Regions from separate parts of the Desulfovibrio mangrovi genome, predicted to be linked through region 1. Evidence: predicted binding sites of a transcription regulator. Region 1 holds the regulator's gene; the other holds the start of a gene.

Region 1 (3,612 bases):
TCACCATCCTGCTTACTCCCAAAGACAACAAGCCCAAAGAAAAGAAAGAAGATGACGGAGCCGCCATGGATCCCGGCCAGATCGACAAGATCATTGCCGAAGGTACCGTCAAGGTTGTCATGACCGACGGCAAGACCGGTGACTGCGAGAAGGCGACGTACAACCTCGGCACCGGAGTTCTGATCATGGAGGGCTCACCCGTGCTGAGAGATGGCGCCAACAGCATTCAGGGCGAGACCATCAATTTTTATGTGAAGGAAAACAAGAGCGAAGTTCTTGGCTCTTCCGCACTTCCTGTAGAAGCCCTTTTCTCCGCTCCCAAGCGCGTTAAGAAGTAGGCAGCATGTCGGTTCTTGAAGCTGAATCTCTCCATAAGCAATACGGCAAGCGTGAAGTTGTTCGTGGTATTTCCCTGAGTATGAAGCAGGGCGAGGTGGTAGGCCTGCTTGGACCCAACGGGGCAGGCAAGACAACGACCTTCTATATGCTCATCGGCATGGTCAAACCCACAAGCGGTATTGTCCGCTACGATGGCAGCGAAATCACGGACTGGCCCCTGCACGAACGTGCCCGTGTCGGTCTGAGTTATCTTCCGCAGGAAAGCTCCGTATTCCGCAAGCTGACAGTTCGTCAGAATCTGGAGCTCATTCTGGAGCATACCGATATGCCCAAATCCGTCCAGCGGAAGAGGGCGGATACATTGCTTGAAGAGTTCCGCATTACCCACATTGCAGACTCCATGGCCATGCATCTTTCCGGCGGTGAGCGTCGTCGTCTGGAAATAGCCCGTGCCCTGATCCGCAAGCCGCGCTTTATCCTGCTGGATGAACCCTTTGCCGGTATCGATCCTCTTGCTGTAGACGATATTCAGGCTATCATTCGGGGGTTGAGCAACCGGGGTATAGGTGTCCTTATTTCTGACCACAACGTGCGTGAAACGTTGAATATCTGTGACCGTGCATATCTTGTGTTCGAGGGGCAGATCATCCTCAACGGCACTCCTGCGCAGATAGTGAACGATCCCAAGGCCAGACGCGTCTATCTTGGTGAAGGATTCAGCCTGTAAGTTTTCCAGTTTTTTCTGACAACTCTCTAAAAAGTTTTGAGAAGAGATTTCTCTATGCCGCAAAAGCCCGATTTTCGGGCTTTTCTTTGTTGCATGGTTATTGCTTGTATGGCAAAAAGGAGCCAGGCATAGAGATTTTGGAATGCTTCTTGATAGGGGTGGATTTTACTCAACGCAGAACAGATCTTTCCTGTCGGTGAAAATCTGGCAGGGTAACGATTTCGGATGACAGCGCCTATGGCACTTGAACTACGTCAGCAACTGAAGCTCTCTCAGCAACTCGTAATGACGCCGCAATTGCAGCAGGCGATCAAGCTGTTGCAGTTGTCCCGTCTTGAGCTCATGGAGACCGTGCAGCAGGAGTTGCTGGAGAATCCGTTTCTCGAAGAAGCTTCCGAAGCCCTCACACCGGCGGATGCCACGGAAAAGCCTGAGCTGCGTTCCGAGACCGCCGAAGCCTATGACAAGGAACTCGCCTCCAATGCCGACTGGGAAGACTATCTGGGAGACTTTTCCAGTACGACCAGACAGGTTGCTTCCCGCGAGACCGAAATTCCCGAGGAAGGCACCTCCTTCGAGGCCCGCTTGTCTTCCCGCCCGTCTCTGGACGGCCATCTTTCCTGGCAGCTCACACTCTCCAATATAACCGAACGCCAGCACACCATAGGCGAGATCATTATCGGCAACATCGGTTCCAACGGCTATCTGCATGCCTCTCTTCAGGAAATGGCGGAGATGGCAGGGCCCGATGTCGAAACGGCGGAAGTGGAAGAGATGTTGCGCCGCATTCAGCGCTTCGATCCAGTCGGCGTTGCCGCACGCACGCCTCAGGAATGTCTGCTGGTGCAGATTGAAGTGCTGGGCTACGACCGCGACCCCGTACTGGTGGAAATCGTCCGGGATCACCTTGAGGATCTGGAGAAGCGCCGCTACAAGCCGCTGTGTCGCAAGTTCCGTATCAACATGGATGATCTTCGGGAGTATCTTGAACTCATCCAGACCCTTGATCCCATGCCGGGTGCCAGTTTCGGCAGCAGCGAACCTCAGTATGTGGCACCGGATGTATTCGTGCACAAATATGACGGAGAGTTCGTCATCATTCTCAACGAAGAAGGTCTGCCAAGTCTGCAACTTTCTGATATAGTTGATACTCTTCCTGTGGTGACAGGATCTGACAAGGATTATTTCCAGGAGAAGATGCGTTCTGCTTCATGGCTCATCAAGAGCCTGCATCAGCGCCAGCGCACGCTCTACAAGGTTATGGAGAGTATCGTAAAATATCAGCGCGGCTTCTTCGAGGAAGGTGTAACCGCACTCAAGCCTTTGATTCTCAAGGATATCGCTGACGATATCGGTATGCATGAATCCACGGTCAGCCGTATTACCACCAGTAAATACGTGGCGACCCCGCACGGAATTTTCGAGCTGAAGTTCTTCTTCAACAGCGCCATCGGTATGGATGATGGCAGCTCCGTAGGCTCTGAGAGCGTTAAGGCCCTCATTAAGCAGCTTATTGGCGACGAAAATCCCAAACGTCCGCTCAGCGATGAGCGCATCGGTGAAATTCTCAAAGAAAAATTGCAATTGAATATTGCCCGAAGAACCGTTGCGAAGTATCGTACAGCTATGGACATCCCTTCATCGTCCAAGCGGAAGTCCGCTTTTTAACGGAGGGAGCTTCCGGCAGCGCCGGGTCGGGTTGGAGGCAACCTCAAAGACGTGAGAGGCATAACTGCACAAAGTGCAGTATCTCGAACATTTAAGGAGGCATATATGAACATCGCATTCACATTCAAGAACTTCGAGCCTTCCGATCATCTGAAGAAGTATGCCCGCCGTCGTTTTGAAAAGCTTGGCAAGTTCCTGCAGCCGCACGGTAAGTCGGAAATGCAGGTGGGAATGAGCGTTGACAATTACCGTCACAGAATTGATGTGACGCTGGTTGCCGACAACCTGAACCTCTCTGCCAATGAGAAGTCTGAAGATATGTATGCAACGGTTGACCTGGTCTTTGACAAGCTCTCTTCCCAGGTGAAGAAGCATGTGGAGAAGGGCAAGGATCACCGTCGCGGTGCAGAGATGGCTCTGCGTGAAGACATCTTCAGCTATGCTGATACCGGTGCCGGTCGCGAACGTACCATTGTCGGTACTGACCGCTTTACCCCCAAGCCGATGGGGATTGACGAAGCCGCTCTGCAGCTCGACTCCCTGGACTATGAGTTCCTTGTGTTCCTGAATGCCGAGACGGAGCGCGTAAACGTCATCTACCGTCGTGAAAACGGAGACTTCGGTCTCATTGATCCGACCTTCTAGGATTCTGAAAAATGAAACTGGGTGATTACCTGGATAAAGAAATGATTCTGCCCGAGCTGACCGCCAGCACCAAAGAGGAGGTGCTGGCGGAGCTCGTTGCGGCCGTGGTCAAGGCAAACCCGAATCTGGACAGTGAGCGTGTTCTCGCTGTTCTCAAGGAACGGGAAAGCCTCGGAACCACAGGCATAGGCGATGGCATTGCCATCCCGCACGGCAAGCTCGACACTCTGGAC
Region 2 (3,612 bases), 1.7 Mb from region 1:
GCCCATGCCTCGCCCCCGTCCGCCGTTACCCGCACGGTTGCTTCCTGCATCACGCGGATCCCCGCCAAGCTCCGTTTCGTCACCCGAATCGCCATGTACGCGCCCCCACCAGCCCTCACGCCCCTGCAGGGGCATGAACTGACGGTATACCACAAAGGCGCGGGTATCTCCCTTGGTCATGATGCGCCAACTCACGTCCTTGGCAGGCTCAAGCTGGGACATGTCTTCGGGCGAAAACACCACTTCGCCCTGCTGCTCAGGCTCACTATGAGCAAGCACGCGGCCGGAATGATCCGTCACCATGATGAAGAAAATATCGGGCTGATCGGCCATTTCCTCAACAAGCACCTGCATGCGCATTTCCGTGCCGAGCGGATTGCGCATGCCGGTTCGGGCGCCGGCCTCAAGCGCCTTGATGAGCGAGGCTCCCTTTTCCTGTAGAATAGTGGCCATCTGCTTGCCGTCGCGGTCCAGATTCCGCAGGGTCATGGCAAGAATGATCACACCAAGGATCACGGCACCGCCTATGACCAGCCACGGCGAGGCAAAGGGACCGGGAAGCCGTTGTTCTCTATGCAGTTTCATTGTCGTCAGTTCCATGGTGCGCCCGTCTTCTGCTAGAAAATGTCCACATGCTCATTTTTTATACACCCCGTTCTTTAGAAGTGTACAGCAATTATACACATGCCACTTTCCCACAGAGAACCCGCTAAAGGCGCCGTTCAATTTTTACCAACACTTTCAGTTGCTTGCCATAATTTTACAATTGTTGGCACACCCGTTGCTTTATACAGGACAAGCAAAACGTGAACCAAATTCACCTTGCAAAATAATAGAGGAAAAACACATCCGGCATTCCGGGCATGGCCAACGGGCCATGAAGATGCATAAAAACAACGTATGCTCCGACAAGGTCCCCTTTCTGACCGAAAGCGCGGATCGCTAACCAGCAACAATAGGAGATAATATCATGAAGACCCGTAACATCCTGATTACCACCATCGCCCTCGGCCTGCTCGCCATTGCGGCAGTATCCTTCGCTGGCATGCATGGCGGCGGTATGGGCTACGGCAACTGCGGCAACGGAGGCGGCATGGGCTACGGCCACGGCCATGGTCAGGGCATGATGACCAACTGCCCCGGTGGCGGCATGGGCTACAACCTGACACCTGAACAGCAGGAGAAGTTCACCGCCCTTCAGGATGCCTATTACAAGAAGACCGAAACCCTGCGCACCGACATGTGGGCCAAGCACACCGAGCTGGAAGCTCTTTCCGGCAACGACAAGGTTGATCCCAAGTACATCACCCAGCTTGTTCAGGACATGAAGGACATCGGCACCAAGCTGCGCGCAGAACGCGAAGCCTTTGAAGCTCAGGTTGAAAAGGAAATCGGCATCAAGAATTTCCGCCGCGGACAGGGCCGCAACCCCAATTGCCCTTACGCTGACGGCACCGCCCCCGCAGCGCCTGCAGCCCCCGCAAACTAAGGTCAACGGCAGACGACCACAGACGATTGGCCAACAACAAGGTACCTTCACACCTTCCTCATGGCTGCCCCGCCAAACCGCACGGTTTGGCGGGGCGTTTGTTTTCAGACCATTCCAAGTGCAAGTCAGGCTTGCACCCAGTGCAGTATTCAGGCACAACAACCAAAAGCCCCCTTTACCGCAGGGGTTCACGTCTCACCTGCACCCGGGAACGGAGCCGGAATGACTCAACCTCCATCCCCCATGCTGCGCAAGCTGGAAGCCATGTTCGCCGCACTCAGAGCGCGGGGAATAGACCGTGCGACCGTCATTACGGCCACGCGCGACCTGCTTCATGCCCGCAGGGCAGAACGCCCGGGCGAAAAGGCTGAAATTCTTGCCTGCCAGGAGCCGGAAGAAGCAGAAAGCCGAACGGCGCTCTCTGCCTGACCCCACTCCCCAACGCCTCGTATTTCCGTTCTTTTTTGCAAAACACATCCCCTCACCCTGTCGTCTGGAATCCATTGGCACGCCCTGTGCTTTATTAAGAAGCGTAAGGAAATCTTTTCCATACGTTTTCGGGATCGTCTGTCCTTTTCGGGTACAGGGCAGGCAGATACTGTGAGGAGTCGATCATGGGCCTTACGGCATTATACACAGGCGCCGGCGGCATGAAGACCCTGTCCAGGGGCATGCAGGTTGTGGGAAACAACCTTGCCAATGTGAACACGTTGGGCTTCAAGCAGCAGATGGCGATCTATCAGGACCTCAAGTCCGTGGGCGTGGATTCCGCTTCGGTCAACGGAGGGGGACGCGCAGACGGCGCTGCAGTCGGGTACGCACAGCTCGGCATGGGTGTTACCCTTGCCGAAGTTCGCACCATCCATCAGCAGGGCGCCTTTGACCTTGCCAATGAAGTCACAGATCTGGGCATCAGCGGCAAAGGGTTCTTCGGCGTCTCCAAGGACGGCGTGGACCATTACACGCGCGCGGGCAATTTCCGCTTCGACAAGTCCGGCTATCTTGTGGACCCTCACGGCTTCCGCCTGCAGGGGCGCGCCTTCACCGATGGCGTTGAAGGCACCACCCCCGGCGACATCCAGCTCGCCACCAACAGCGACGGGCTCATCGTCATGCCTGCCGCGGCCACTGAATCCGTACGCCTGATCACCAACCTCGGCTCCACCACCGACAGCTCTGCCGATTCCGACAACCCCTTCTTTGCCCTTGCACAAAAATGGGACGGCTCGCAGACCTCGCCCCTTGGCGATGGAGCATACTCCTACGGCACAACCATGCGCGTCTACGACGCCAATGGCGGCGCGCATGATCTCAACGTCTATTTCGACGCCGTGCAGGGCGTGAGCAACGCCGGTTCCAAAAGATTTTTCGAGTTCATCGTCACGGTTCCCCCATCCGAAGACGGCCGCTCCCTTTCCGGTGCAGGCAAAGGCCTGCTCATGTCCGGCACCCTGACCTTTGATGCCAACAACAAGCTGGAAAACATGACCGCCTTCGTGCCCGGCACCGATCCGTCCACGCTCAGCAACTGGACCCCGGCAGCCATGGGAGCAGATGGCCTGCCACAGTTCAGCGTTTCCTTCCGTGGCAGCACGGGGGCAGCGACGGCATCACAAACCGTTTCACTTGATCTCGGCATTCACGATGCAGGCTCCGCATGGAGCGGCGTGGCCTCTAACGCCGCCGCCGTGGGCACCAATGCCGCCAACATCGGCGGCATGAGCTCCGTCATCAACTCGGCGTCCACCACCACAGCCTACTCGGGTTCCTCCTCCACGCTGATGATGACGCAGGACGGATACACCGAGGGCTATCTCATGAATCTGGACATCGGCCGCGAAGGCATCATCTCTGGCAAGTACAGCAACGGAGAAAGCCAGGACCTGTTCCGCATCTCCCTGTACCGCTTCAACAACGAATTCGGACTGAAGCGCGAAGGCAACAACCACTTCTCCGCCACCCGGGAATCCAACACGGCACAGGAAGGCGTGCCGGACACCGAGAACTTCGGCTCCATCGCTTCCAATGCGCTTGAACAATCCAACGTGGACATGGCCCGCGAATTCGTAACCATGATCGCCACTCAGCGCGGCTTCCAGTCCAACAGTAAAATCGTCTCCACG

The links. The regulator sigma-54, encoded in region 1, starts transcription at its own class of promoters, with help from an activator protein. The targets are predictions, from matches to a motif close to CTGGCACGGNNNNTGCTT.
Region 2: a site for sigma-54 is predicted at 1,993-2,010, ahead of N1030_RS12140 (flagellar hook protein FlgE). Genes of this name have one in related genera too.

Annotation. Positions count from the first base shown of each region.
Region 1 is NZ_CP104208.1:990,007-993,618, forward strand. Features, by position in the region: gene N1030_RS04525 (LptA/OstA family protein) at 1-338, shown strand, start outside; gene lptB (LPS export ABC transporter ATP-binding protein) at 344-1,066, shown strand; gene rpoN (RNA polymerase factor sigma-54) at 1,304-2,734, shown strand; gene hpf (ribosome hibernation-promoting factor, HPF/YfiA family) at 2,840-3,379, shown strand; gene N1030_RS04545 (PTS sugar transporter subunit IIA) at 3,391-3,612, shown strand, end outside.
Region 2 is NZ_CP104208.1:2,683,528-2,687,139, forward strand. Features, by position in the region: gene N1030_RS12125 (ATP-binding protein) at 1-585, opposite strand, end outside; gene N1030_RS12130 (Spy/CpxP family protein refolding chaperone) at 971-1,489, shown strand; gene N1030_RS12135 (hypothetical protein) at 1,712-1,918, shown strand; gene N1030_RS12140 (flagellar hook protein FlgE) at 2,104-3,612, shown strand, end outside.